DNA from 4 places in the Nocardia bhagyanarayanae genome. Region 1 is predicted to be linked to each of the others. Evidence: riboswitches for the same ligand, from Rfam matches in the RefSeq annotation. Region 1 holds a riboswitch; each other region holds the start of a gene.

Region 1 (7,272 bases):
GCGACGGCGTGGACCGTTTTCGCGATCAGCACGGTCTTCCTGGTGCTCTCCGGGGTCATCAAGTACACCTGGCCCGGCCGCAAGATGAAGGACGCGGGAGTCTCCAACCGCGCGCTGTTCCTGGGCGCGGTGCTCGGCATCGTCGGCTTCTTCGTCATCCCGGTCGTCGGCCTGTTCGTCGGCTTCGTGCTCGGCGTCTACCTCTCCGAACTCCAACGCCTGGGCCAGAACCAACCCGCCTGGCAGGCAACCAAACACGCCCTGAAGGGCGTCGGCCTCTCCATGCTGATCGAACTTTTCGGCGCCCTCTTGGCCACCGCCACCTGGATCACCGGCGCCCTCGTCGCGTAGCTCGGCTCTTCGCCGGGTGAGGCCGCCGAAGCGGAGTCGTGGTTGCGTCGAACCGCCGAGGCAGGCTTTCCGCCAGTTATGGCGAGCATCGCCGACCTGCTGCTCGAGCGCAGGGACGCCGTCGCAACAGAGTACTGGCGGAGTAGTGCCGAAGACGCCGGCCATGAGTGCCCGGCCGATGACGCCGGGTGATTCTCGGCATCATCGGCCATGGACGCGCTCGGTGGGCGCAGCGAGCGTGCGAGGGTGGAGTCCTGGCGGCGCTTGCGTGCGGGTATGCGAGGCGTGTGACCTGGTCGCATCCCAAAAGAGAGGGGCACCTCCGGCGACCGTCGTTCGCCTGAGATGCGATTTATAGCTGCGACAGTCGAATTCGAGCCCTGGCAGGCGTTCTACGGTGAGGCGCACCACAATCGGGTACCCATGCCCTAGCCAGGTGGGTAACAGACCTGGTCGCTCGACCGACTGACGCGATAGAGGCCGTCGGTCGGCCGCTGAACAACCCCGGCAGGATCAAAGCGCCGGTATCGCAACACAGCTCGTAGATCACCGTCCATCGAATGAACGGAGTACGCATGAAGCGCACGATGCACTACCTGGCTGCCGCCGCCCTCCTCGGCGCGGGCTTGTCCGTCGCCGCAGCGCCCGCCCAAGCCGACCCCGGCCCCTGTCAGCTCGGGTGGTCGAATGTCGAGCCTCGCTCGTGCGCGCAGAACAGTTTCAACCTCGCTCCGGTCTTCACACTCGGCAACGGTGTGTGCGTCGGCATGTTCTCGGTCGGCGGCACCGCCTTCGACGGACCGCTCTACGAGTACGCCGAGGCTCCCGGTGCGGCACACGCGGTTGTCGTGCGCCTCATCCCGGGATTCTCTCCGATCGGCACGTGGGGTCCGCAATTGCTCGCCTGCGACGTCACCGCGGTGGTCGACTGGCACAACCTGGACACCGGCCAGCGCGGCAGCGCCAGCCGCTTCGTCCCCGCCGGGCAGCGTCTCAGCCCGACCATCGTCCTCGCGGACACCGGCCCCGGACGGGTTCAGCTCACCGTGCGAACCGACCGCCCCTCCATCCCTGCGACCGCGGAAGTTTTCGTGCCGTAGCCGTTCTCGCGCCCCGCGCAGCGTTGTCGTCGCCGTGCGGGGCGCGGGAGGACTCAGCTAAGGGCGTGATCGAGGTCGGCGAGCAGATCTTCCACGTCCTCGAGGCCGACGGAGATGCGGACAACCCCGTCGGAGAGGCCGATGGTGGCGCGACCCTCCGGGCCCATGGCGCGGTGGGTCGTCGTGGCCGGGTGGGTGATCAGGGTCTTGGAGTCGCCGAGGTTGTTGGAGATGTCGACGACACGCAACCGGTTCAGCACCTCGAAGGCGCGCTTCTTGGCTTCGTCGGCCGGTGCGTTCAGCTCGAAGGTGACCACGGTTCCGCCGCCCGACATCTGGCTGCGGGCCAGGTCGTACTGCGGATGCGATTCCAGGAACGGGTATTTCACCCAGCTGACCGATTCGTTGGTCTCCAGGTATCGCGCGATCCGCAGCGCGGACTCGGTGCTGTGGCGCACCCGCAGCGGCATCGTCTCCAGGCCCTTGAGCAGGGTCCACGCGTTGAACGGGCTCAGCGCGGGGCCGGTGTGGCGCATGAGCGTCTTCACCGGACCGTCGATGTACTCCTGGGAGCCGAGGATGGCGCCGCCGAGGACGCGGCCCTGGCCGTCGATGTGCTTGGTGCCCGAGTAGACGATGACGTCGGCGCCGAGCTCGAAGCCCTTCTGCAACAGCGGAGTCGCGAAGACGTTGTCCAGCACCACTTTCGCGCCTGCGGCGTGCGCGAGCTCGGTCACCCGGCGCACGTCGACGAGCGTCTGCATCGGGTTGGCCGGGGTCTCGAAGAACACCGCCGTGGTCGGCACCGAGAGTGCCTGCTCCCACTGGTCGAGGTCTTCACCGTCGACGAACACCGTTTCCACGCCCCAGCGCGGCAGGATCTCGTTGCACACCACGAAGCACGAGCCGAACAGGCTGCGCGCGGCCACCAGCCGATCGCCCGCGCCGAGCAGCGCGCCGAGTGCCGTGAACACCGCCGACATGCCGCTGGCGGTCGCGAACGCCGCCTCCGCGCCGTCGAGCAACCGGATCCGCTCCTCGAACATGGCGACCGTCGGGTTGCCGTAACGGGAGTAGACGAAGTGCTCCACCTCGCCGGTGAACGCCGCTTCGGCCGCCTCCGCGCTCTCGTAGACGAAGCCGGAGGTGAGATACAGCGCCTCGGCGGTCTCCTCGAAACCGGAGCGGCGCAGGCCGCCGCGCACGCCGAGGGTGGCCGGTCCGACGCCCTCTGGCAGCGGCTTGTCGAACGCGCCGCCGGTGATCACGACTGCCTCCACGGCAGCCCGGTGGCGCGCCAGCCGGTGGCGCCGCGATGGCCGGCCGCGTCGAGCGAGCCCTCGAAGCCCTCGATCACGTTGTAGGAGGGCTCGATGCCGAGCCGGGTGGCGACGGTCGCCGCGTGCGCGGAGCGCTGGCCGGAGCGACACAAGAAGACGACGGGCGCCTCCGCGTCGCGACCCTCCAGTGCCTTGCTCAGCTGCTCGGCGAACTGCGGGTTGGGCGCGCCGGTGCCGTCCACCCACTCGATCAGCACGGTGGGGCGCTCGATCGAACTGGTGTCGGGCACTCCGACGAAGCGCCATTCCGCTTCGGTGCGCACGTCGACCAAGACGGCGGCGGGGTTGTCGCGCAACACCTCCCACGCCTGCTGCGGGGTGATGTCACCGGCGTAACTCATCTCGAACCTCCTGTGAATCCGCACTTGCCGCACCTGTTTCGGTGCGCGGCCAGGTCGTCACCCGGAGCACCCCACCGCGGAGGAGGGTTGCCGACCAGCTGAGCCGGGGCTTGGCGCTGGTTCTCATGACCTAGGGACTGAGATTGCCTGCACCGAGGTCACCGTGTCAAACATTGCAGACGAGCCATTTGTCGTCCGTGCGGGTGAGGTTCCAGGTCGCGGTGTACTCCTTGCCGTCGACCTTGGTGGTCACCGTGGCCTTGGCCCGGTCGCCGTTGAGCGTCTGATCGGTGACGGCTATGAGTTCGATTGCCTTACCGGTGCCTTCCTGCCCGGCCAACGGCGATTTGGCGGGGTCGAAATCGGGGCAGCCGGTACCAGGTGGCGGCACCATATCGGTGTTGTTGGCGCCCTCGACGAAGTTGCCGACGGCGCCCGCGATCTTCTCCGCCTCTGTGACATTTTTCTCAGCGGGGGAGAGCACGCCGCCGAGCGCGATGGCCACCAGCACGATGACGGCCAGCACGGCCGCGGCAAGGAACGGCGCGATGGAGCGCTTGTCGGTCTGATCGACCTCGATCGGTTCGCCTTCGTCGGGGGACTTCTGCTCGGTCATGGATCGATCATCCCTGGTCGGCGGGGGTATCCGACGCCCGGCCCCCGCGCGCCGAACAGCGGCGCGCTCCGCCCCGCTATCGTGGGAAGCGGGCCCGTCCGGCGTCGAGCCCGCGAAGGCGGGCATACAGCCAGTTCACCGCACCGGCGCGGGCGACAACCGGCAGCACCGATAGAATCGCGAGACCGAGACCTGCTGCCATAGCCATATGGCAGTTCACCGTCGTAGCGATCTGGGGACCGTGGGAGCCACGAGCCAGCATCACCAGAGCTCGTGGCGCCGGGTGCAAACAAGCGGTCCGTCAACTTAGCCTAAGCTAAGACGGACGCCATTGAACGTTTCGACCATAAGGGTGCGCGTAAGAGATGACCGAACAGAGTGCAGCGACTCGCCCGCTCCGCATCGCGATCGTGGGCGCAGGACCGGCCGGGATCTACGCCGCCGACGCGTTGATGAAGTCCGATGCCGATGTGAGCATCGACCTCTACGAGCGCATGCCCGCGCCGTTCGGGTTGATCCGCTACGGCGTCGCGCCGGACCATCCGCGGATCAAGGGCATCATCACCGCCCTGCACAAGGTGCTCGACAAGGAGCAGGTGCGTCTGCTCGGCAACATCGACTACGGCACCGACATCACCCTGGACGACCTGCGTCGCTTCTACGACGCGGTGATCTTCTCCACCGGCGCCAACGCCGACCGCGCGCTGCCGATCCCGGGCATCGACCTGGACGGCTCCTACGGTGCGGCGGACTTCGTGTCCTGGTACGACGGGCACCCGGACGTGTCGCGCTCGTGGCCGCTGGACGCGGAGAAGGTCGCGGTGCTCGGTGTGGGCAACGTGGCGCTGGACGTGGCGCGCGTGCTGGCCAAGACCGGTGACGAGCTGCTGCCGACCGAGATCCCGCCGAACGTCTACGAGGGCCTCAAGCAGAACAAGGCCGTCGAGGTGCACGTGTTCGGGCGGCGCGGTCCGGCGCAGGCGAAGTTCACCCCGCTGGAGCTGCGCGAGCTGGATCATTCGCCGACCATCGAGGTCATCGTGGATCCGGAGGACATCGACTACGACGAGGGCTCGGAGGCCGCGCGGCGGCACTCCAAGCAGGTCGACATGGTCGCCAACACTCTCGAGCAGTGGGCCATCCGCGACCAGGGCAACCGTCCGCACAAGCTGTTCCTGCACTTCTTCGAGTCCCCGGCCGAGGTGCTCGGCGACGAGAACGGCAAGGTCGTCGGTCTGCGCACCGAGCGCACCCAGCTCGACGGCACCGGCAACGTCAAGGGCACCGGCGTGTTCAAGGACTGGGACGTGCAGGCGGTCTACCGCGCCGTCGGCTACCTGTCGCAGAACATCAACCAGCTGCCGTTCGACGACCAGGCGGGCACCGTGCCCAACGAGGCGGGCCGCGTCATCGCCGACGAGAACGCCGACGGTCCGGCGCGCTACATGCCCGCCACCTACGTGACCGGCTGGATCAAGCGCGGCCCGGTCGGCCTCATCGGCCACACCAAGGGCGACGCCAACGAGACCATCGCCTGCCTGCTCGACGACGCCCCCGGCTTCGCCCCGGCCGAGAACCCGGACCCGCAGGCCGTCACCGAGTTCCTCGAGGGCAAGGGCATTCCGTTCACCACCTGGGCGGGCTGGTACCGCCTGGACGCGCACGAGCGCGCGCTCGGCGAGCCCGAGGGTCGCGAGCGGGTCAAGGTCGTCGAGCGCGAGGACATGCTCCGCGCCAGCGAGCCGCACAAAGTGTGATCACGAAGAGGGGCGCCGACGAGCGCCCCTCTTTCGCTTTACCGACCGCCCGGTAGCCGCGAGCGGATGCGACAGCGAAGAGATCTCGAGGCATTCTGTACAAGTGTTCGATGCCCATGTCCACATCATCGATCCGCGGTTTCCGCTGATCGAGAACGAGGGCTACCTGCCCGACCCGTACACCATCGCCGATTATCGAAAGCGCATGTCCCGCTTCGATGTCGGCGGTGGCGCCGTGGTCAGCGCGTCGTTCCAGGGGACCGATCAGACCTACCTGAAGGCGGCGCTCGCCGAGCTCGGTGAAGGGTGGGTCGGTGTCACCCGGCTCGACCTGGACGCCTCGGACGAGGAGATCCTCGAACTCGACCGCGTCGGCGTGCGCGCGCTGCGCTTCAACCTCAAGCGCGCCGCCGCCGACATCACCCAGATGACGTTGCAGGCCCTGCGTGCCCACGAGCTGGCGGGCTGGCACGTCGAGCTGTACATGGACGGCCAGATGCTGGCCTCCTTGCAGCCGGTGATCTCCAAGCTGCCCGCCCTGTCGGTCGATCATCTCGGGATGTCCGAGGAGGGGCTGCCGTTCCTGCTCGACCTCGTCGACCGCGGCGCCCGGGTGAAGGCGACCGGATTCGGGCGGGTCGCGATGAACGTCGCCGACACCTTGCGCCGCATCCACGCCGTGAACCCACAGGCGCTGATGTTCGGCACCGATCTGCCCGGTACCCGCGCCGGACGCCCCTTCCGCGACTCCGACGTCGACCTGATCTGCGATGTCGTCGGCGTCGACATGTACGCGGTCCTGGAGGACAACGCCCGCGCCTTCTACCGGCTCCCCGCCAGGGAGCGCGCGGAGGAGGATCCCGCCCCGACGTTGCCGTTGCACCGCACCGAGCAGCCGACGTTGCCGCTGCGCCGCGACGAACTGCCGAAAGCCGCACCGGCGGACACCATTCCGTTCCGGGCGATCGAGTGAGTTGTAGCTCCGGATAAAGCCGCGCGTCGAATTGCGCTGCGGCGCAAGTGCGTCCGCATCCGCCGACACCATCGAGCCGACGAGCCGATATCGTCGAGGTCGATGAGGTTTGGCAACGAGTGGCTGCGACTCGGTAGGTACTTCCCGTCGCGGCGAACAGAACGTACCCCGAGCGCGCCGCCCCTGGAGTTCCCGCGGAGCAACGCGACTCTTCTCCTCCTGCTCGCCTGCGCGATCACCGCGGTGACGCTGCTCTTCACCACCGTCGATCCGTGGCTGGACAAGGCGGGCATTCTGGTCGGCGGGCTCGACGTGCACGTCTATCGCGACGGCGCTTGGCGCATCCTGCACGACCAGCCGCTCTACTCCGAACCCACCCTGCGCGGGCTGCTGTACACCTACACGCCGTTCTCGGCGATCGTCTTCCTGCCGACCAACCTCATACCCTGGGAATTCCTCAGCCCGACCTGGCTGACGCTGAACCTCGGCGTCCTGTTCGGCTGCGTCATGATGAGCTGGCGGCTGCTCGGCTACCGATGGAACGCGCGGCTGGCGACGGCGAGCGCCCTGATCGCACTCACCTGCGCCTTCATCGAACCGGTCCGCACCACGCTGTTCTACGGGCAGATCAACCTCATTCTGATGTTGCTGGTGCTCTGGGTGTTCTCGCGTGACGAGCACGCCAAGCTACGGGGCCTCGGTGTCGGCATCGCGGCGGGCATCAAGCTCGTGCCGCTGTACTTCATCGTCCAGCTGCTCGCGTTGCGGCAGTGGCGCTCGGCGGCCACGGCGGC
Region 2 (7,272 bases), on a different contig from region 1:
AGCGGGGCGGACCTCGATATATAAGGCAGGCGAGGTGGGGTGTCTCGTCGTGTCGCGCCCGCCGCGTGGCGATTCGGACGTTCGGCCTGGCACGATGTGAGCCGTGCAACCGAGTCCCGCCACCACGATGCCCGATGTCCCGGTCCGACCGTCGCCGCGCGCACCCCGTTCCAGGCTGCGGGTAGCCGCGGGCGTGCTGCTCGCCGTGCTGTTGGCGCCGGCGCTGGCCGGGTGCCTGCGGGTGCAGGTGTCGATGGGTGTGTCGTCCAACGACCGGGTGTCCGGGCGGATCGTGGCTGCGGTCGTGCCCGCGAGCCCTGAGGACAAGGGTCCGCAGCTGAAAGCGCCCGAGTCGCTGGCGGCGAAGGTGCGGGTCGAGCCCTACAACCAGGACGGTTACCTGGGCAGCAAGGTGTTCTTCGAGGACCTGTCCTTCGGTGAGGTGCAGCAGCTCGGCATGTTGTCCGATCAGACGCAGGGCATGTTCCAGCTGAACTTCCAGCGCACCGGCGATCTGGTCAGCCTGGAGGGGCGGGTCGACCTGAAGTCGGTGCCGCCGCACGGCTCCGACGTGCAGTTCACCATCGCGTTCCCGGCCCGGGTAGCCAAGACCAACGGCAACCGCGAGGGCGATTCCACCGTCTCCTGGAAGCTGCCGCCCGGCGAGGTGTCCAGGGTGCTCGCCGAGGTCCACTACGCCGACCCGAACACCCGCTCGTTCGCGGGTTGGGCGGGCATCGTCGGCGGCATCACCCTCGCGGTCGCCGCCATCGTCGCGGCCATGGCGTACATGGATCGCAACCCCGCCGCACCGGAAGTTCCCGAGCACCAGTTCTCCTGGCGGCGTTGGTGGCGGACGGTCAAGCAGTTCCGCTGATCGGGCGCCCGGCCGCGGGCGGGTCGGGTGGATTCGTGACCCGTGACAAGGCGAGCCGGGCCGGTTCCCCCGCGCTGGTCGGCATCGGCACGGCCGTCGCGCTGGCGAGTTGCGGTATCGCGCTGATCAATCGGCTCTCGATGCCGCGTGCGGACGCGAATGCCGAAGTGGCCGAGCCGGTTACCGTGTGCGTACCGGCCCGCGACGAAGCGGAGCGGCTGCCCGCGTTGATCGCCGACCTGCGCGCGCAGACCGGCGTGCCCGCCATGCGAGTGCTGATCCTCGACGACGGTTCGACCGACGGCACCGCGGCGGCCGCGCGGGAGGCGATCGCGGGTGACCCCCGCTTCGAGGTCGTTCGCTCGGAGGCCGAGCCGCCCGCGGGCTGGACCGGCAAAGCCGCTGCCTGCGCCCGCCTTTCCGAAAACGTCGACACGCCGATCATCGTCTTCCTGGACGCCGACGTGCGACTGGCCCCGCGGGCCATCGCCGCGGCGGCAGGCGCGGTTCGCGATCGGGGCGCGGCCTTGGTCTCGCCGTGGCCGGCGCAGCGAGCCGAGACCATCGCCGAGGCGCTGGTGCAGCCGCTGCTCTGTTGGTCTTGGGCGTCGACGTTGCCCATCGTGCTGGGCAACCGCGGCCATCGTCCCTCGACGGCGGTCGCCTGCGGCCAGTTCCTCGCCTTCGACAACGCCGCCTACCGCGCCGTCGGCGGGCACGCCGCGGTGGCACACAGTCCGACCGAGGACCTCGACATCGCCCGTGCCCTGCGCCGCGCCGGCCACACCACCCACCTCGTCGCCGCCGGACGACTCGCTCGCACCCGCATGTACCGCGGCGCGGCGGAGATCGACGCCGGGTACACGCGCTGGCTCTGGTCCGCCTACGGCGGCTCACGCACGGCGGCCGCCGCCGTGGGAACCGCCCTGGCACTCGGTTATTGGCTCCCTCCGCTGGCCGCGCTGTTCGGCAGCGGGCCGACCCGCCGCACCGGCGCGCTCGGCTACGCCGCCGCCGTCACCGGCCGCCTGCTGGCCCGCTCCCTCGAATCCGGCGGCCCCCTCCACCGCGCCGACGCGCTCGCGGCACTGGCCCATCCCCTATCGATCGCCGCCTATCAACGCCTGGTCCTCCGCTCACACCGCGCGAAAAGCCGTGGGGCACTTCGCTGGAAGGGCCGCGCGCTGCCCGAGGTCCGCTGAGCAGGGGCACGCAGCGAAACGACACCGGCTCGGTCGGTGGACCGAGCCGGTGTCGTCGATGGCCTGGGTCTTACGGGACCGAGGTGATACCGACCGTCGGCAGGAAGAAGCAGGACTGTTTGCCGTTGTCGACGGTGCCGAAGACCGCGGCGAGGACGGTGCCCTTGCCGGTGTCGACGGGGACCGCGCGGATGCCGCCGACAGGGAGCGCGGCGAAGAAGAAGTCCTGGACGGCGCGTTCGGCGTGCGGGCGCAGGTCGGCGGGGACCTCGGCGGGGATCATGGCGCGGAAGATGTCGGCGAGCGGGCCCATTTTGGTGAGGCCGCTGCGGCCGTTGCTGACATTCAGCCAGGCCACTTGCATACCCGCGGTAGTGCGGCTGTCCGCGTCGAGGCCGTAGGGCACGAAGGTGAACATGGTCTGGCCGGACTTCACGGCCGTCAGATCCAGACCGGGAATGGACACCGTGGTCTTGGGCCACGGTCCCGGCATCGCGCCCGCGACGGCGGGCACGAGACCGAAGGTGCTGCCGTTGCCGCAGAACGCCGCGGCGGTCGGGTACAGGAACGGGTCCATCCCGAATCCGCGCAGCGCCTCCACGGTGGACTGGTAGGCGCCGAGCAGGTCGCCCGGCGCGGCGGCCTGCTGTTTGCCCGCCAGTTCGGTGGCGGCCGGGGGTGCGGCGGGGGCGGGCGCCGCCACGGCGGGGGCGCAGACGCCGAAAGCCAGTGCGACCGAACCGGTCGCGGCGGCGGTGAGAGTGGTGAAGCGGCGCAACAGGGTCACAGCGGTGCTCCTCATCGTCGGCACGGTGAGGACACGGTACTCCGGCAAACCCGCTCAGCAGCCATTTCGGCAATCGGCAAGTTTTCGGCGCGTCGGCTTGCACCCGCATTTCAGAGCGACGACACGAGTGAGCACCCCGCGGCGGGCGGCCGCTCGGCGCGGGAACCGACCGGCCGACCCGCGCAATGATCATCCGTCGCACCGACCGACGCCAGGGCTGCGCTCACCCTGATTCCTAACCTTGTCCGGCACATGCCCTGCTCCGCATGATGATTCGGCTCGACCCTGCTGCGCCCGGAGCGGACCGGGGTCCGCAACACCATCCAGAGCGACCGAGAGACCTGGCTCGCCGACGTCGCAGCAACCCCCCGGACGACCGGGTGCGGGTGCTTCCGCCAGGAACGATGGAGGACCGAATGATCTGCCCACACCGCGGCGCCCGCCGGACCCGACGCCACGCCGAGACCTGCCGCCCAACCCCAGCCAGCTGTCCGCGCTGATCCAGCGCCAGACCGTGCACCCGTCGCTGGCCGGGTGCGGTGACCAGCGCGTCGCGCGGTCGCGTTCGATTCTCCCGAAGGGCCCGAAATGAGTGCGTCCCTCGCATCCGATGCGGCGGCCGCGGATGACGCCGATCCGCCCGGCACAGCCGACAGCCCCGTCGCAGCCGCACACCGACCCGGCGCGATTGCCGACCAACCCGGCTCTGCCGCACGCCGATCCGCCGCGGACGCAGACGAACCCGGCACAGCCGCCGACCAACTTCAGTCGGCGGCACTTCAACCGAACGGAGCCGCGAACACAACCAGCGACCGAACCCCCAGGGTCGCACGCACCTACCACCCGTGGCGCTGGGTGATCAGCGCCGCCGCGTTGATCCTGCTCGCCCAGTTCGCGCACGGCCTGGTCACCAATCCCGGCTGGGACTGGCCGACGTTCGCGAAGTACTTCACCGCGCGATCGGTGCTGACGGCGCTGCGGGTGACGCTGGAACTGACGCTGTGGGGCACCGCGCTCGGCTTCCTCATCGGCACCCTGCTCGCCGTGGCGCGGCTGTCGAACAATCCGGTGCTGCGGGTGATCGCGTGGGTCTACATCTGGGCGTTCCGCTCCATTCCGATGATCGTGCAGCTGCTGTTCTGGTTCAACATCGCCTACCTGTATCGGACTCTCTCGCTGGGGATTCCGTTCGGACCGGCGTTCCTCACCTTCGAGGTCAACGGTGTGATCACCGGATTCACCGCCGCCGTGATCGGTCTCGCGCTGCACCAGGCCGCGTATTCGGCCGAGATCATTCGCGCCGGGCTCGTTTCGGTCGATCCTGGTCAGCTGGAAGCCGCGGCGGCGCTGGGTATACCGCGCTGGCGGCAGTTCCGCACGATCGTCGTGCCGCAGGCGATGCGCTCGATCCTGCCGAACGCGACCAACGAGGTGATCAGCCTGTTCAAAGGCACCTCGATCGTCTCGGTGATGGCGATCGCCGAACTCTTCTACCAGGTGCAGGTGATCTACGGCCGCAACGGCCGGGTGGTGCCGCTGCTCATGGTGGCGACGGTCTGGTACATCCTGCTGACCACGATTCTCACGGTGGCGCAGTACTACATCGAGCGCCACTACGCCAAGGGCGCCCAGCGCACCCCGACACCGACGCCGCTCCAAGAACTGCGGCGCAGGGTCCGCGAGATCGCCGAGCTCGGTTCCGCCGCGCCTCGGGGAGCGACCCGATGACCGCGCTCGAGACGCCCGCCGTGCGAGTCACCGGCGTGCGAAAGTCCTTCGGTCGCACCGAGATCTTGCACGGCATCGATCTGACGGTGCGCGCGGGCGAGGTGGTCGCGGTGATCGGCCCGTCCGGTTCCGGCAAGTCGACGCTACTTCGGGTGCTCAACCACCTCGAGCCGGTCGACGCGGGCACCGTGCACATCGATGGCGAACTGATCGGCTACCGCCTGCGGCGCGACGTCTTGTATCCGCTGCCGGATCGCGTGGTCCGTGAACAGCGTTCTCGCATCGGTTTCGTGTTCCAGCAGTTCAATCTCTTCCCGCATCTGACGGTGCTGGACAACGTCACCCTCGCACCGGTGGCGGCCCAGCGCAGGGACCGCCGCGAGGTCGAGCGCGAGGCGAAGGCGCTGCTCGAGCGCGTCGGCATCGGCGAACTCGCCGACGCCTACCCGCGCAGGCTGTCCGGCGGGCAGCAGCAGCGGGTGGCGATCGCCAGGGCGCTGGCCGTGCGGCCGCGAGTGATCCTCTTCGACGAGCCGACCTCGGCGCTGGATCCGGAGTTGGTCGGCGAGGTGCTGGACGTGATCCGCGATCTGGCCGAGGACGGCACCGCGCTGGTGATCGTCACGCACGAAATCGGTTTCGCCCGGGAGGTCGCCGACACGGTGGTGTTCCTCGACGCGGGCGTGATCGTCGAACAGGGCCCGCCCGCCGAGGTCCTGGACAACCCGAACCATCCGCGCACCCGCGCCTTTCTGTCCCGAGTCCGATGAGCGTCACGAACAGGTTCCCGATGAGATTCCCCGCCATGGTCACCGCCCTCGCCGCGGCCGCGCTGCTGGTCACCGCGTGTGCCACCGACCCCGACGAAGACCTCCAGGTCTCCTCCGACGGCACGGTCGCCTTCGACCTGTCGCCCGAGCAGTCCGGACGCGTCCGCGCGGACAAGGTCGACGCCATCGCCGCCGAGGTACCGCAGACCATCCGTGACCGAGGGACCTTGGTGGTGACCGGCGCGTCGGGCACCGCGCCGCCGCTGCGCTTCTACGCCACCGACGACAAGACGGTGGTCGGCTCCGAGGTCGACTTCGCATCGCTGGTCGCCGACATCCTGGGGCTGAAACTGGTCGCGAGCGTGGCGGATTGGTCGCAGAACTTCGTGCGCGTCGACTCCGGCGAAGTGGACGCCTTCATCTCGAACGTGACCGTCACCGAGGAGCGCAAGGAGAAATACGACTTCGCGACCTACCGGCACGACAACGTCGCGCTGGAGGTGCCCGCCGCGAGCGAGCTCCAGTACCAGGACCGGAAGAGCCTGGCGGGCAAGCGGATCGGCGTCGGCACCGGAACCAACCAGGAACAGCTGCTGGTGAAGTGGAACGAGCAGAACCGCGCCGAGGGGCTGCCCGCCATCGAGATCGCCTACTACGACAAGACCAGCGACTACTATCTCGCCCTCGCCTCGCAGCGGCTCGACGGCTATCTCGGCCCGAATCCGACCGCGATCTACCACGTGAGCACGGCGAACCAGACCAAGATCGTGGCGACCTTCTCCGGCGCGGGCGAGGCGCTGCAAGGCGAGATCGGTGTGCTGACGAAGAAGAACAACGGTCTGATCGGCCCGGTGCAGAAGGCCCTGCGGCACGCGCTCGAGTCCGGGCTCTATCAGCGGGTCATCGACCGCTGGGGACTGCGGACCGAGGCCGTCACCGAATCGCGGATCAATCCGCCCGGTCTACCGAAGCAGCGGTGACCCGATGACACGGGGACTCTCGACGATCCGCCGGGCGCACTGGGTCGCCCAAGACGATCCGCTTGCCGCGCCGCTGCTCGCCGAGCTGGCGCTCGAGTACAGCAGCCGCTACGGCCGGACTCCCGGCGAGGTGCACACCGATCTGCGCGGCTATCCGGCCGCGCACTTCGCACCGCCGGAGGGCGGGTTGCTCGTGGTCACGCAGGACGGCGAGCCGGTGGCGGGCGGCGCTTTTCAGCAGTTCGACGCGACGACCGCCGAGCTGAAGCGGATCTGGACCGCGCGGGAGCACCGCAGGCGTGGTCTCGGCCGATTCGTGTTGGAGCGGTTGGAGGCCGAGATCGCCGCCCGGGGCTACCGGCGCGTCTATCTGACGACCGGACCGCGCCAGCCCGAGGCGGTCGGCCTGTACCTGGCGGCCGGGTACCTCGCCCTCTACGACCCCGCGCTGCCCGCGGAAGTGGTCGGCCCGCACCCGTTCGAAAAGTTTCTCGACCTCGGCGAATGGGAGGCGACGGCATGAAGTTCCTGTTGTTCACGCTGGTGACGCGGGTGCCCGATCCGCGGACCGGTGTGCTGCCCGACACCAGGCAGCGATTGCGGTCGGTGGTCGAACAGGCCAGGCTCGCCGAGGATCTCGGCTACGACGGATTCGCCGTCGGTGAGCGGCACGAGGATCCGTTCCTGTCCGCCGCACCGCCGGTGATCCTCTCCCACATCGCGGCCATCACCTCGCGCATCACGCTGTTCACGGCGGTGACGACGCTGAGCCTGCTCGACCCGGTGCGGGCCTTCGAGGACTACTCGACGCTGGACAACCTCTCCGGCGGGCGCCTCGAGCTGATCATCGGCAAGGGCAACGGCGCGGCGCAGGCCGAGCTGTTCCACGTCACCACCGAGGATCAGTGGGAGCGCAATCGCGAAGGCT
Region 3 (7,272 bases), 900 kb from region 1:
CAGGCGCAGCACCCGCGAAACCACCGCGAGCGCGACCAAGCCCACCGGCACGTTGACCAGGAACACCCAGCGCCAGCCGCTGACCCCGAGGATCGTGTCCTGCCCGGCGAGAACGCCGCCGAGCACCGGGCCGATCACGCTGGACGTGCCGAACACCGCGAGGAAATAGCCCTGGTAGCGGGCCCGTTCGCGGGGGCCGACGATGTCGCCGAGGATGGCGAGCGCCAGCGACATGAGCCCGCCCGCGCCCATGCCCTGGACGGCCCGGAAGGCGGCCAGCTGGTACATCGACTGCGCGAGCGTGCACAGCAGGGAGCCGACGACGAAGATGCTGATGGCCGCCATGAAGAAGGGCTTGCGGCCGAACATGTCGGACAACTTGCCGTACAGCGGCGTGGTGAGTGTCGCGGTGATCAGGTACGCGGTGGTGGCCCAGGCTTGCAGCGCGTAGCCGTCGAGGTCGTCGGCGATGGTGCGGATCGCCGTCGAGACGATGGTCTGGTCCAGCGAGGAGAGCAGCATGCCGAGCATGAGCCCGCTGAGAATGGTCAGGATCTGCCGGTGGGTGAAACCCGCCTGCGGCGGCACGGCGGTCGGAGTGGTCACGAATTCCGCTCCGCTTCATCCGGCTTCGGCAGCCGCGGCCCGGCGACCATCGCGGGTCGCGCGCGTTCGAAATCGTCGACGAACTGGCGCAGCAGGTCCGCGAAGAGCGCGCGGTTGTCCGGGGTCCAGTCGGCCATCACCAGGGTGAGGTTGTCGTGGCGGCGCCTGCGGATCCGCTCGGCCACCTCCCGCCCGCGTTCGGTCACCTCGAGCACCGTGGCGCGCCCGTCGGCGGGGTCGGCCGTCCGCCGGACCAGCTCGCGTTCGACCAGCTGGGCGACCTGACGGCTGACGGTCGACGCGTCGGAGTACACCGCCTCGGCCAGCGCGCCCGAGCGCATCGGGCCGTCGCACAGCAACCGGAACAGCACGGCGAACACGGCCGGGTCGACGCCGTCCGTGGTGCGGATCTGCAAGGCGGTCCGGTCGCGGATGCGCTGGAGCCGGGTCAGTTGCACCGCGATGGTGTCGATCGAAAGGTCGTCCGCGTCCACGCACCGCCGCCTTTACTTGCGCCAATCAATTAGTTGTTCGTCGCAAGTATGTCGGTGCGTGGACGCCGGAGGCAAACGCTTATCGACCCTTGAACTGGGGCGCGCGCTTCTCGAAGACCGCCTGGATGGCCTCGGTCAGGTCCTCCGACGGCAGGAAGGCCGCGTTCCACACCGAGACGTAACGCAGGCCATCGGCCACCTCCGACGCGCGCTTGTGGTCCAGCACGTCCTTCACGCCCTGCACCACCAGCGGCGGGTTCGCGGCGATCTCGCGCGCCATCGCGTGCGCCGCGTCCAGCACCGCCTCCTGGTCCGGGTACACGTCGTTGATCAGGCCGATCTTCTCGGCGCGGGCGGCGTCGATGTCCTTGCCGGTGTAGGCGAGCTCGCGCAGGTGGCCCTCGCCGATGATGCCGGGCAGCCGGTGCAGCGAACCGATGTCGGCGACGATCGCGACCTTCGCCTCGCGCAGGCTGAACTGCGCGTCCGCGCTGGCCAGCCGGACGTCGACGGCGGCGATCAGGTCGAGGCCGCCGCCGATGCACCAGCCGGAGATGGCCGCGATCACCGGCTTGGTGCACTCGGCCACCGCGGTGACCGAGTCCTGCATCCGCCGGATCTCCTTGAGGAAGTCGGTGCGCGGCGCGGCCAGCGCTTTGTCGGCGAGCAGCGGCCCGAAGGTGCCCGCCATGGCCGGGAGGTCGAGGCCGTAGGAGAAGTGCTTGCCCGAGCCGGTGAGCACGATGGCGCGCACCTCGGGATCGGCGTCGAGGCCGCGGAAGATTTCGGGAAGTTCCCGCCAGAAGTCCGGGCCCATCGCGTTGCCCTTGCCGGGGCCGGTCAACGTCACCTGCGCGACGTGGTCCTTTGTCTCGACGGTGAAAGCCTGCCAGTCAGTCATTTGTACAGCGTATACGCCGCTTCCGCGGGCCGTCCCGGGGAATGGGCCGCGCGGTTCGTCGTCGCCCCGCGCACGGCAGGAGCGATTGGGCCGGTCCACTTACCCTGGATCCATGAGCAGGGCCCAGCTACCTCCGGTCGCCTGCCGGGTCGCCGACACGCTGATCGCGCGCGGCCATCACGGCGTCATCCTCCGCCAGCAGACACCCACCCGCACCGCGGCCGACGCGGCGCGCGTCCTCGGCGTCGAGGTGGGCGCGATCACCAAATCGCTGGTCTTCCTGCTCGACGAGAATCCGGTGCTGCTACTGGTCTCCGGCGCGCACGAGGTCGACCTGACGCAGACCGGCGCGCGGCTGGAAGGCACGCTCACCCGCGCGCCCGCGGCGTTGGTGCGCGAGGTGACCGGTCAGCCGATTGGCGGGGTCGCGCCGGTCGGGCATCCCACCAACCTGCCGACCTGGGTGGACAACGCGTTGGCCAGGCACCAGGAGTTGTGGGCGGCGGGCGGGCATCCGAACACGCTGTTCCGCACGTCCTTTCGCGAGTTGGTGCGGATCACCGCGGGGCTTCCGATCGATGTGGACTGAATCTCACACCGCCGCGTGAGCTGCGGGTTCCCCGGGCGAACGGCAATCGAACAACAATCGCCGGGCCCGGAGCGGGCGAATCGGGCGTACTTTCGTCATGTGACCGAAGCACCGCAGCCGCACACCGGCGTCCGGATCCCCGACGACCTGAGCGGCATCACCGCCGAGCAGTACCGCGCGTCCATGCGTCACTATCCGGCGGGCGTCACCGTGGTCACGCTCTCCTGCCCGAAGGGACCGGTCGGCTTCACCGCGACCTCGTTCGCCTCGCTCTCGCTCGAACCGCCGCTGGTGTCGTTCAACATCGCGCACACCTCGTCAAGCATGGCCGCGATGCTCGACGCCGATTCCGTGGTCATCCACTTCCTCGGCGAACACCAGCAGCACATCGCCAAGCGCTTCTCCCGCTCCGCCGAGGAACGCTTCACCGACCGCTCCCTGTGGACCACCCTGGACACCGGCGAACCCGTCCTGCACGGCACCCCCATCTGGGTCCGCGCCGTCGTCCAGCAACTGATCCCCATCGGCGACCACACCTTCGTCGTCGGCCTGGTCACCCGCGTCCACGACAACACCGACGAAGAGCCCGCCGCCGCCCCGCTGCTCTACTACAACGGCCGCTACCACCGCCCGTCCTCCTTGGAGGACTGAGGGAGCTCAGGAGCCGTCCAGCTCCTTGAACGCGACCTCCATCGGGAACGGGCCGGTCAACCGCAGCGCGTCCTGATGGGTTTCGGCGAGCCGATAGGTCCGGCTCGCCCAGTCCAAGCGATACTCCTGAACGATCTTGACGCGGCGCTCGGCGTCGAGGTGCACCACGAGGTAGATCGGAATGCCCTCGTGCGCGTATTCCGCTCGTTCGTCGACGGTGTCGGTGTACTCCGATCCCGGTGAGACGACCTCCACGACCAGCAGTGCGTCTGCGGTGGTGAGCTTGCGGTCCTCCTCGACGCACCGATGCAGCACCACGTCGGGCCTGCGGAAGGAGAACCCGGGACTGCCCGGCCTGCCCTTGACGTAGTGCATCTCGAAATCGGTGACGACGCCGGTGCACGGTTCGGCGGGACGCGCCTGCTCCAGAGCGTTGGCCAGCCGCCTGGCCACATTGTTGTGCTGGAAACTACCGCTGGGGCAGAAGATGACGTGACCGTCGACCACCTCGATCTGCCGCTGCACGTCCTCCGGCAGCGCGTCGTAGCCTGCCTCGGTGATGAGCAGCGCCCCTGGATCGGTCGCCCACGCAGGCAGAATGCTCATCGGTCCACCTCCGAGTCGGGAACGGTCTCGCCGATAGTATCCCGCCGCCACCGCCCCCGACCGGCCGCGAAGCCCGGTGACTCAGGCGATGAGGCAGGGGGTGGCGCCGGAGGTTTGGGTGGCGGTGAAGGGGCGGGTTTCGGGGGTGGGGTTCCAGAGGCCGTCGGTTCGGGCGTAGTTCCAGGAGGGGCCGCGGTGGACCAGGGTGGCGACGGCGTCGACGAGGCGGTCGATGTCGGCGGAGGTGGTGCCGAGGCCGATGCTGGCGCGCAGCGCGGCGTCGAGGCCGAGGCGGGCGAGCAGGGGGTGGGCGCAGAAGCGACCGTCGCGGACGCCGATGGCGTGTTCGGCGGAGAGGTAGGCGGCGACGTGGCCGGGCGCGAAGCCCGCGACGGTGAACGCCACGATGCCGACGGAATCGGGACTGTCAGACCAGATGCGCAGCGTCTCGACGCCCGGGATGGCGCACAGCCCGTCGCGCAGGCGGTCGGCGAGCAGGCGTTCGTGGGCGGCCAACTCGTCCGGATCGATGGCGGCGAGCGCGTCACAGGCGGCGGCGATCGCGGCAGCGCCGAGCACGTTCGGCGACCCGGCCTCGTGCCGCTGCGGCGCGGGCGCCCACTCGGCGCCCTCGGTGCTCACCGCGCGCACCGCACCTCCGCCCGCGAGATAGGGCTCGGCCCGATCCAGCCAGTCGCGGCGGCCGACCAGCACGCCGGAACCGAACGGCGCGTACAGCTTGTGGCCCGAGAAGGCGAGGTAGTCGATCCCGCTCTCCCGCAGGCTGATTCGCCGGTGCGGAGCGAGCTGGGCCGCGTCGACCAGGATGCGCGCCCCGCACTGGTGCGCGATGTCGGCGAGCCGCTCCAGCGGCAGCACCTCCCCGGTGACGTTCGACGCCCCCGTGACCGCGAGCAGTGCGGCGGGCTTGCTGCACAGCTCCGCCACCAGCAACCGGATGGTCTCGGCGACGGTGTCGGCGGCGCGCACCACGCGGCGTCCGTGCCGCGTCCACGGCAGGAAATTGGCGTGATGCTCGATGTCGAGCACCACGGTGTCACCCGGCACGCAAGACGCGAGCAGGTTCAGCGAGTCGGTGGTGTTGCGGGTGAACACCACGACTTGGTCGTCGGCGGCGTCGAGGAAACGGGCGACCGAGCCGCGCGCGGCCTCGTAGCACTCGGTGGAGATGCGCGAGGCGTAGCCCGCGCCGCGGTGCACGCTGGCGTAGTACGGCAGCAGCCGCTGAATCCGGTCGGTGACCTGGGCCAGCGCCGGCGCGCTCGCGGCGTAGTCGAAGTTGGCGTAGGTGCGGGTTCCGCCCTGCACGAGCGGCACCGGCAGCTCGTCACCCGACACGCGGGCGAGGGCGGCACAGGTCTGGTCCACAACAGCGGTCATCACGTAATCCCGTCGGCTCAGGGACTCGACGATCGATTGTGTTTTCGAGTCCGCGCTTGCCGCGCCCGATCGGGCGGCGGCCCGGTCGTCACCCGGAGCACCCCACCGCGGAGGAGGGTTGCCGACCAGCTAGCCGGGGCTTAGCGCTGGCACTCATGACCTATTCCGAGGTTGGCAGACCGCACGCGAGTCTGTCAACCTCCGGATTTCGCGGCCGAAAGTCGGTTGCGCCGCCGCGGGAACTGCGCTGCACTCGTTGGGTGACGCCCTCGCTGCTGCTCAGCTTCGTCGGACTGTGCGTCCTGCTTTCCTTGACGCCGGGGCCGGATTCGTTTCTGGTGCTGCGCTTTTCGATCGTGGACGCCCGTCCCGGCATCGCCGCGGCGGTGGGCTCGGCGCTCGGCGGCCTGGTGTGGGCGGTAGTGGTGGCCGCGGGCGTCGCGGCGCTGCTGGAGCAATCCGCGACCGCGTATCGCGCGCTGAAGATCGTCGGCGGAATCTACTTGGTGTACTTGGGAATTCGCACGCTCATCGAACTGCGCAAGCGGCGGGCGCAGGCCGAGGCCGAATTCGATTCCGGCAGCGGGAAAGCGCCATCGGTTCGCTCGGCGTTCACGGCGGGTGTCGTCTCGTGTCTCTTCAACCCGAAGGTCGGCCTGTTCTACCTGGCCGTCCTGCCCCAGTTCCTGACCGAGGTCACCTTCCTGAACACGCTCGCGCTCGGCGCGATCGAATGCACCGTCGCCGCCGTGGAGATGATCCTGCTCGCCCTGCTCGCCGCCCGCGCGGTGGCGTTCCTGCGCAGCCCGAAGGTCCGCGATCGGCTCGAGCAGGCCAGCGCCGGGATACTCACCGCGCTGGGCCTCGGCACCGCGGCCTCGGCGACCTGACAGGCGCTGCCGCCGAAAACCGGCCGGAGCGAATGCGGAAGTACGCCTGACGCCCCCGATCAGCCTGCCGAGGCTCGCGGATCGACATCACACCGCGGCCCGGGCGATTTCACCGATACCGCGGGTACCGTGGTCAGTTGGTCACCGTGGTGTTTGCCAATCGGTAACCCTCATGTGAAACAACCATCGGGAAACGCAAGGCAGGTCTATGAGAGGTGGGCCGGACGTGATGCTCCAGCCGCAGGTCGACACCGCGGTGGGCGCCAGCCCGACGACCGGGCAGTCGTTGTCCGACCCCCTGCTACGCGGCGCGGCGGCGCCCCCGCCGCGCACCCTGGTCGACATCCTGACCGCTACCGCCCGTGCCCATCCGGACGCGCACGCCATCGATGACGGCGAGATCCTGATCACGTATCGCGAGCTGCTCACCGCGGTGGAGGCGCGAGCGGCCGAGCTGGCCGAGGCGGGAGTCCGCGCGGGCGACCGGGTCGGCGTCCGAATGCCCTCCGGGAGTGGCGATCTCTACATCACGATCCTGGCCGTGCTGTGGGCGGGCGCCGCGTACGTCCCGGTCGACGCCGACGATCCCGACGAGCGGGCCCGGCTGGTGTTCGGCGAAGCGCGGGTCAGCGCCGTAGTCACCGCCGACGGCATCCGCGTCGCCGACGAAACATCTTCCGCCGCAACAGCACTCACGACCGAAGTGGAGACGGACGGCGAAGCCACCGATTCCGGTCACCGGTTCCCGACTCCCGAAGACGACGCCTGGATCATCTTCACCTCCGGCTCCACCGGCACGCCGAAGGGCGTCGCGGTCACCCACCGCAACGCCGCCGCCTTCGTCGACGCCGAGGCGCGACTCTTCCTGCGCGACGCGCCCATCGGTCCCGGTGACCGTGTACTCGCCGGTCTCTCGGTCGCCTTCGACGCCTCCTGCGAGGAGATGTGGCTGGCTTGGCGGCACGGCGCCTGCCTGGTGCCCGCGCCGCGCGCGCTGGTGCGCACCGGCGCCGACCTCGGCCCCTGGCTGGTCCGTCGCGAGATCAGCATCGTCTCGACGGTGCCGACGTTGGCCGCGACCTGGCCCGCCGAGGCGCTGGAACCGGTCCGGCTGTTGATCTTCGGCGGCGAGGC
Region 4 (7,272 bases), 1.7 Mb from region 1:
TGGTGCACACCGAGCGGGTCTCCGCGGTCGATTTCACCGACACGTTCCTGGTGCCCTGGCTGCGCGCGCTGCTCGACATGCTGCCCACGCTGGCCGCCGAGATCGACTCGCGGGAGTTCCCGGTGAACTTCTCCGATCTCGCGGTCAACGCGGCGGGTCTCGCCGACATCCGCACGACCAGCCGAAACCAAGGCGTGGCAACGGATCTGCTCGATCCGCTACAGCGCCTGTTCGACGCCGAGGTCGAACGTGGGCACGGCACCGCCAGTTTCACCAGGGCGTTCGCCGGACTGCTCGACGCACCGGTGCCATCCGCAGGCTGACGGCCGCGCAACCGCGAATACACGTCGGGCACCCGTTCCACCGCGAGGTGGGCGGGTGCCCGGCTCAACCCCGGCGCTGGGAGATCCCAGCGCCGGTCGGGGTCGGACGGATCGCGTCCGGCCCCCGGTGCCGACTCAGCGCAAGGCGCGAGCCAGGTTCGCGTCGAGCGCGCCGAGGAACTCCTCGGTGGTCAGGTAACCCTGGTCGCCGCCGACGAGCAGCGCGAGGTCCTTGGTCATCTGGCCGCCCTCGACGGTCTTGATGACGACGTCCTCGAGTGTCTGCGCGAAGCCGATCACCTCGGGGGTGTTGTCCAGCTTGCCGCGGTGCTCGAGGCCACGGGTCCAGGCGAAGATCGACGCGATCGGGTTGGTCGAGGTCGGCTTGCCCTGCTGGTGCTGGCGGTAGTGCCGGGTGACGGTGCCGTGCGCGGCCTCGGCCTCGCAGGTCTTGCCGTCCGGGGTCAGCAGCACGGAGGTCATCAGGCCGAGCGAACCGAAGCCCTGGGCCACGGTGTCGGACTGCACGTCGCCGTCGTAGTTCTTGCAGGCCCAGACGTAGCCGCCCTCCCACTTCATGGAGGAGGCGACCATGTCGTCGATGAGGCGGTGCTCGTAGGTCAGGCCCGCCGCGTCGAACTGGCTCTTGAACTCGGTGTCGAAGATCTCCTGGAAGGTGTCCTTGAACATGCCGTCGTAGGCCTTCAGGATGGTGTTCTTCGTCGACATGTAGACGGGGTAGTTCTGCTGCAGGCCGTAGTTGAACGACGCGCGCGCGAAGTCCTCGATGGACTTCTTGAAGTTGTACATGCCCATGATGACGCCGCCCTCGTCCGGCATCTTCACGACCTCGTGCACGATCGGCTCGCTGCCGTCCTCGGGGGTGAAGGTCAGGGTGACGGTTCCCGACTGGAAGACCTTGAAGTCGGTGGCGCGGTACTGGTCGCCGAAGGCGTGGCGGCCGATGATGATCGGCTTGGTCCAGCCGGGAACCAGTCGCGGAACGTTGGAGATGATGATCGGCGCGCGGAAGATGGTGCCGCCGAGGATGTTGCGGATGGTGCCGTTGGGCGAGCGCCACATCTTCTTGAGGCCGAACTCCTCGACGCGGGCCTCGTCCGGGGTGATCGTGGCACACTTCACGCCGACGCCGTGCTGCTTGATGGCGTTGGCCGCGTCGATGGTGACCTGGTCGTCCGTCTTGTCCCGATACTCGATGCCGAGGTCGTAGTACTCGAGGTTCACGTCGAGGTACGGGTGGATCAGCTTGTCCTTGATGAACTGCCAGATGATCCGGGTCATCTCATCACCGTCGAGTTCGACGACGGTGCCTTCAACCTTGATCTTGGACATGGATCTTCGTGTCCTCCTAGGATGGTGCCCTTATTGCACGGCCAGGCGAACACGCTTGTGAGCGGACCCCAGCTGTTCAACAGACAACGTATATGTACCGCGTTGTTTGCGGGACGTGTGGTGCAAGCAAGACAAGCGTACTGCTGCCGACGATCTCACCGCGCGGGGAGGGCCCACTGTGCGGACTCCAAGACGGTTACCCACGAGTAGCCCCACGAGTGATCCCAACCACTTTCTCCATCATGTCATCCCGGGCAAGTCGAGCGCTCCGACCTGCGCGGGAACCGAACGGCGACCGGACGCGCGATACGGCCCGCGCACCTTCGATGCGCGGGCCGTATCCGGTGTTGCTCAGACCGCGAGCGGGACGCGAAGGCTCTCCTCCGCGTCCTCGGCGAAGTCCGTCGGCTTGGCCTTGATCATCAGCGCGATCACCGGGATCGCGGCGAGGAAGAAGCCCGCGCCGACGTAGAACGCGACGTCGTAGCTGTAGATGGCGGCGCGAGCGGCCAGATCGTCGACCGTCGGATTGTCGGCGAGGTAGTCCTTGGCCGCCTGCACCGAGATGGTGGTGAGCAGCGCGGTGCCGACCGCGCCGCCGACCTGCTGGGCGGCGTTGAGCAACGCGCTGGCGACACCGGCGTCGGCCTCGTCCACCCGGTGCAGCGCCACCGCCTGCATGCCGACGAACAGCGGTCCCATGCCGAGCGCGATCAGCAGCTGGGCGGGCAGCACACCGGCGGCATAGCTGTCGCCGTAGCTCAGCTGCGCGAGCCAGAGCAACCCGACCACGCCGAGCGCGGCGCCCGCGATCATCAGCGGACGCGGTCCGAGCTTGGGCAGCAGCGCGCTGGTGATGCCCGCCGACACCGCGATGCCCACGGGGAACGGCAGGAACGCGACGCCCGCCTTCAGCGGCGAGTAGCCGAGCGTGACCTGGAAGTAGAAGCTCAGGAACAGGAACATCGCGAACATCGCGATGGGGATCAGCAGTGCGGCGAGCAGCGCGCCGCCACGGTTGCTCTCCCCCGGGATGCGCAGGGGCAACAGCGGATTCGCCGAACGACGCTCGATGGCGACGAACGCGACGAGCAGCGCGAGCCCGGCGACGAGCAGCGCGAGGGTGCCGCCCGAGGTCCAGCCGTGATCGGCGGCGCGGCTGAAGCCGTACACGATGGCGATCAAGCCCGCCGTCACCGTGACGGCGCCGGGCACGTCGTAGCCGCCGGTACGCGGCGCGGGCACGTCCTTGATGACGAACGCGAGCGCGCCGACGAACGCGAGAATCGCGATGGGGGTGTTGACCAGCAGGGTCCACCGCCAGGACGCGTATTCGGTGAGCGCGCCGCCCGCGATCAGGCCGATGGCGGCGCCGCCCGCGGAGATGCCCGCGAACACCGCGAAGGCGCGGGCCCGCTCCTTCGCCTCGGTGAACGTCACCGAGACCAGTGCGAGCGCGGCGGGTGCGAGCAGCGCTGCGAAGGCGCCTTGCAAGCCGCGGCCCGCGAAGAGCTGGGCGCCGTTCTGCGCCAGACCCGCGAGCGCCGAAGCGGCCGCGAAGCCGACGAGGCCGACCAGGAAGATCCTGCGGCGGCCGAGGTAGTCGGCAAGGCGGCCGCCGAGCAGCAGCAGGCCGCCGAAGATCAGCGTGTACGCCGTGAGGGCCCACTGCTTGTCGCCCTCGCTGATGCCGAGGTCACGCTGCGCGAACGGCAGCGCGATGGTCACGATGGTCGCGTCGAGGACCACCATCAGCTGGGCCAGGCCGATTACGCCGAGCGCCAGCCAGCGGGCCGAGTCGCGCCGGTCGCCCGGCGCGTGCACCGCTGTCGATATCTCGCTCACCTTGTCTCCTCGTCGTTCGGAAGTGCGCGTGCGGCCAATCCTGTCACTGACAGACATTTGGCGTCAATAGAAAAATGTCGCAATCAGACATTTGCCGGATCATGACAGATGACCGACCGTCTGAGTTACAGTGGGGAGATGCTCGACTCATCGACGTCGGCGGACACGACGCAGGAAGCCGCGGCTACCAGGCAGGACATCCCGCCCGAGCCCGGCGGGCACGCGGACCGCGAGAACACCGCGCCCCTCGGGCTGCGCGAGCGCAAGAAGCAGCAGACGAGATTGCGCATCATGAACGTCGCGCTCGAACTGTGCGACGCCCAAGGCTTCGACGCGACCACGGTCGAGCAGATCGCGAACGCGGCCGACGTCTCGCCGCGCACCGTCAACCGGTATTTCGAAACCAAGGAGGACATCGTCCTCGCGCCCATCCTCGACTTCGGTCAGATGGTTGCCGACAAGTTGCGAGAACAGCCGCCGAACGGCAACCAGCTGCACGCGCTGTGCAACGCCTATCTCCAGGTGATCGACGACGCGGCGTCCGAGAACTCGGCGGTGTCGTTCTGCAGGTTCCAGCAGATGCAACGGGTCGTGCGCGACAGTCCCTCCGTCAACAGCCGCGCGCTGGAGTTCGCCGACAGCAAGTCCGACGCGATCACCGCGGTGCTCGCCGAACGTCTCGGCACCACACAAGGGGCGCTGAGCGTGCGATTGATCGTCTCGACCTGGCAGATGCTGTGTCATCTCGCGATGGACGTGCACGGCGAGCTGATCGTGGACGGCGATCCGGAGACCGCGGTGCGCGCGGCGCGGGCGACGTTGCTCGACGCGTACGCGGAGTTCATGCGGGTCTGTACGGAACCGGTGGCCGAATCGGCGGAGTGAGATCGGCTACGAATTTCGGTCATTGGCCGCCCGCCAGCTACCATGTCCGTCAGGTCATGAGTGCCAGCGCCAAGCCCCGGCTCGCTGGACGGCAACCCTCCAGCAGCGGTGGGGTGCTCCGGGTGATGACCGGGCCCTCGAAGGTCGAGGGCAAGCGCGCTGTCAGGAGGTTCCCGGAAATGTGTTGTCCTGGATAGACCGCATCACCGATCTCGTTAGTCCGGCGAACAACTCTTGTGGAGCATGACATGACCGACCCCGTCGCGGCCGAGTTCGATCCTGCCCGTTGGTCCTTCGAGACCAAGCAGGTGCATGCGGGCCAAGCCCCCGATCCGAGCACCGGCGCCCGCGCCCTGCCGATCTACCAGACCACTTCCTACGCCTTCCGCGACACCGACCACGCGGCGGCGCTGTTCGGGCTGGCCGAGCCGGGCAACATCTACACCCGCATCATGAACCCGACCCAGGACGTGGTCGAGCAGCGCATCGCCGCGCTGGAAGGCGGTGTCGCCGCGCTGCTGCTCGCCTCCGGGCAGGCCGCGGAGACCTACGCGATCCTGAACCTGGCTTCGGCGGGCGACCACATCGTGTCCAGCCCGCACCTGTACGGCGGCACCTACAACCTCTTCCACTACTCGCTGCCCAAGCTCGGCATCGAGGTCTCGTTCGTCGAGGACCCGGACGATCTCGACCAGTGGCGCGCCGCGATCCGGCCCAACACCAAGGCGTTCTTCGGCGAGACCATCGCCAATCCCAGCAGTGCCGTGTTCGACATCCCCGGTATCGCCGAGGTCGCGCACGCCGCGGGGATCCCGCTGATCGTGGACAACACCGTCGCGACCCCTTACCTGATCCAGCCGCTGGCGCACGGCGCCGACATCGTGGTGCACTCGGCCACCAAGTACCTGGGCGGGCACGGCGCGGCCATCGCCGGCGCGATCGTCGACGGCGGAAAGTTCGACTGGACCGTCCGCGACGACAAGGGCGAGCCGCGCTACCCCGGCTTCACCACCCCGGACCCGAGCTACCACGGCGCGGTCTTCGCCGACCTGGGCGCGCCCGCCTACGCGCTGAAGGCCCGTGTGCAGCTGCTCCGCGATCTGGGCGCGGCGGTCTCACCGTTCAACGCCTTCCTCATCGCGCAGGGCATCGAGACGCTGAGCCTGCGCATCGAGCGCCACGTCGCCAACGCGCAGGCGGTCGCCGAGTTCTTGGCCGAGCATCCGGCCGTCGAATCGGTCCACTACGCGGGACTGCCCAGCTCGCCTTGGCACGAGCGGGCCAAGCGACTGGCGCCGAAGGGGACCGGCGCGATCGTCTCGTTCGAGCTGCGCGGCGGCGTCGACGCGGGCAAGAAGTTCGTGGACGCGTTGGTCCTGCACAGCCACGTGGCCAACATCGGGGATGTGCGTTCCCTGGTGATCCATCCGGCATCGACGACGCACTCCCAACTCACGCCCGAGCAACAGCTCGCCTCCGGCGTCACCCCGGGGCTGGTCCGCCTCGCCGTGGGCATCGAGGGAATCGACGACATTCTGGCCGATCTGCGCGCCGGATTCACGGCGGCGACGACGTGACCGTGAGCGCCGATCAGAGCATCGAGTCCGGCGTCGGCCTGCTGCCGCCGCCGGACGGACGGCCGGGCGTCATCGCCATCGGGGACGTGCGGCTGGAAAGCGGCGCGGTGATCCCGAACGTGCACCTCGCCGTGCAGCGGTGGGGCGAACTGTCCCCGGCCCTGGACAATGTGGTGCTCGTCGAGCACGCTCTGACCGGTGACTCGCACGTCGTCGGCACACCCGACGACATCCACGCCCAGCCCGGCTGGTGGGAGGGCATGGTCGGGCCGGGCGCGCCGGTGGACACCGACGAATGGTGTGTGATCGCGACCAACGTGCTCGGCGGCTGTAAGGGCAGCACCGGACCGTCGTCGCTCGCGCCGGACGGCAAGCCGTGGGGCTCGCGTTTCCCGGAGATCTCCATCCGCGATCAGGTGAGCGCCGAGGCCGCCCTGCTGGATCTGCTCGGCATCGAGCGGCTGGCCGCCGTCGTCGGCGGATCGATGGGCGGCATGCGGGTGCTGGAGTGGATGATCGGTGCGCCCGAACGGGTCGCGGCGGCGCTGGTGCTGGCCGTCGGCGCGCGCGCCACCGCCGACCAGATCGGCACCCAGACCACCCAGATCGCCGCCATCAAGGCCGACCCGGACTGGCAGGGCGGCGACTACCACGACACCGGTCGCGCACCGATGACCGGCATGGGCATCGCGCGCCGCATCGCGCACCTGACCTACCGCACCGAGGGCGAACTCGACCACCGCTTCGAGAACCACGCCCAGGGCTCGGAGGATCCGTGGCGCGGCGGGCGCTACGCGGTGCAGAGCTACCTGGACCACCAGGCCGAAAAGCTGTGCAAGCGTTTCGATCCCGCCACCTACGTGCTGCTCACCGAGGCGATGAACCGGCACGACGTCGGGCGCGGACGCGGCGGTATCGAGGCCGCGCTCGCCGCGACGCCGGTGCCCTGCGTGGTCGGCGGCGTGGACTCCGACCGGCTCTACCCGTTGCGCACGCAGCAGGAACTGGCCGACGCGCTACCCGGCTGCGCCCGGCTGGAAGTGGTGCATTCGCGTGACGGGCACGACGGGTTCCTGACCGAGGCGGCGGCGGTTTCGAAGTTGCTCATCGAGACCATGCGGTTGGCACGCGAGAACCGCTGACGCGTCCACCGCTGTCGCCCCGCTGCGTGTCCGCGACGGCGGAGAGACGATGGAACCGCCGGTGCGCCCCTCGTCAAGCGCCCGCGCGGCGGCGGGCATCCTCGATGCGGTTGATATTGGTCTCGATCCAGTCGCGCAGGGCCGCGA

Evidence for each region. Region 1 has a riboswitch for S-adenosylmethionine ahead of FB390_RS07900 (rhodanese-like domain-containing protein). Riboswitches for the same ligand answer to the same signal wherever they lie in the genome.
Region 2: another riboswitch for S-adenosylmethionine. It lies ahead of FB390_RS30190 (amino acid ABC transporter permease); the one in region 1 lies ahead of FB390_RS07900 (rhodanese-like domain-containing protein).
Region 3: another riboswitch for S-adenosylmethionine. It lies ahead of FB390_RS03945 (aminotransferase class V-fold PLP-dependent enzyme); the one in region 1 lies ahead of FB390_RS07900 (rhodanese-like domain-containing protein).
Region 4: another riboswitch for S-adenosylmethionine. It lies ahead of FB390_RS00985 (bifunctional o-acetylhomoserine/o-acetylserine sulfhydrylase); the one in region 1 lies ahead of FB390_RS07900 (rhodanese-like domain-containing protein).

What each region holds. Positions count from the first base shown of each region.
Region 1 is NZ_VFPG01000001.1:1,890,204-1,897,475, forward strand. Features, by position in the region: gene FB390_RS07885 (DUF456 domain-containing protein) at 1-351, shown strand, start outside; gene FB390_RS34130 (hypothetical protein) at 927-1,451, shown strand; gene FB390_RS07895 (O-succinylhomoserine sulfhydrylase) at 1,505-2,719, opposite strand; gene FB390_RS07900 (rhodanese-like domain-containing protein) at 2,716-3,132, opposite strand; SAM riboswitch class IV at 3,148-3,263, opposite strand; gene FB390_RS07905 (Rv0361 family membrane protein) at 3,299-3,748, opposite strand; gene FB390_RS07910 (FAD-dependent oxidoreductase) at 4,114-5,505, shown strand; gene FB390_RS07915 (amidohydrolase family protein) at 5,609-6,478, shown strand; gene FB390_RS07920 (glycosyltransferase 87 family protein) at 6,581-7,272, shown strand, end outside.
Region 2 is NZ_VFPG01000002.1:751,802-759,073, reverse strand. Features, by position in the region: gene FB390_RS30205 (LppM family (lipo)protein) at 128-877, shown strand; gene FB390_RS30200 (glycosyltransferase family 2 protein) at 913-2,079, shown strand; gene FB390_RS30195 (hypothetical protein) at 2,150-2,881, opposite strand; SAM riboswitch class I at 3,183-3,277, shown strand; gene FB390_RS30190 (amino acid ABC transporter permease) at 3,722-4,594, shown strand; gene FB390_RS30185 (amino acid ABC transporter ATP-binding protein) at 4,591-5,364, shown strand; gene FB390_RS30180 (ABC transporter substrate-binding protein) at 5,385-6,344, shown strand; gene FB390_RS30175 (GNAT family N-acetyltransferase) at 6,349-6,867, shown strand; gene FB390_RS30170 (LLM class flavin-dependent oxidoreductase) at 6,864-7,272, shown strand, end outside.
Region 3 is NZ_VFPG01000001.1:989,222-996,493, forward strand. Features, by position in the region: gene FB390_RS03915 (MDR family MFS transporter) at 1-606, opposite strand, end outside; gene FB390_RS03920 (MarR family winged helix-turn-helix transcriptional regulator) at 603-1,100, opposite strand; gene FB390_RS03925 (crotonase/enoyl-CoA hydratase family protein) at 1,180-2,001, opposite strand; gene FB390_RS03930 (YbaK/EbsC family protein) at 2,114-2,590, shown strand; gene FB390_RS03935 (flavin reductase family protein) at 2,690-3,241, shown strand; gene FB390_RS03940 (Uma2 family endonuclease) at 3,248-3,847, opposite strand; gene FB390_RS03945 (aminotransferase class V-fold PLP-dependent enzyme) at 3,929-5,248, opposite strand; SAM riboswitch class IV at 5,296-5,409, opposite strand; gene FB390_RS03950 (LysE family translocator) at 5,509-6,138, shown strand; gene FB390_RS03955 (Pls/PosA family non-ribosomal peptide synthetase) at 6,368-7,272, shown strand, end outside.
Region 4 is NZ_VFPG01000001.1:226,613-233,884, forward strand. Features, by position in the region: gene FB390_RS00965 (NAD(P)-dependent oxidoreductase) at 1-323, shown strand, start outside; gene FB390_RS00970 (NADP-dependent isocitrate dehydrogenase) at 459-1,676, opposite strand; gene FB390_RS00975 (MFS transporter) at 2,028-3,521, opposite strand; gene FB390_RS00980 (TetR/AcrR family transcriptional regulator) at 3,660-4,406, shown strand; SAM riboswitch class IV at 4,459-4,569, shown strand; gene FB390_RS00985 (bifunctional o-acetylhomoserine/o-acetylserine sulfhydrylase) at 4,655-5,983, shown strand; gene metX (homoserine O-acetyltransferase MetX) at 5,980-7,125, shown strand; gene FB390_RS00995 (winged helix-turn-helix transcriptional regulator) at 7,199-7,272, opposite strand, start outside.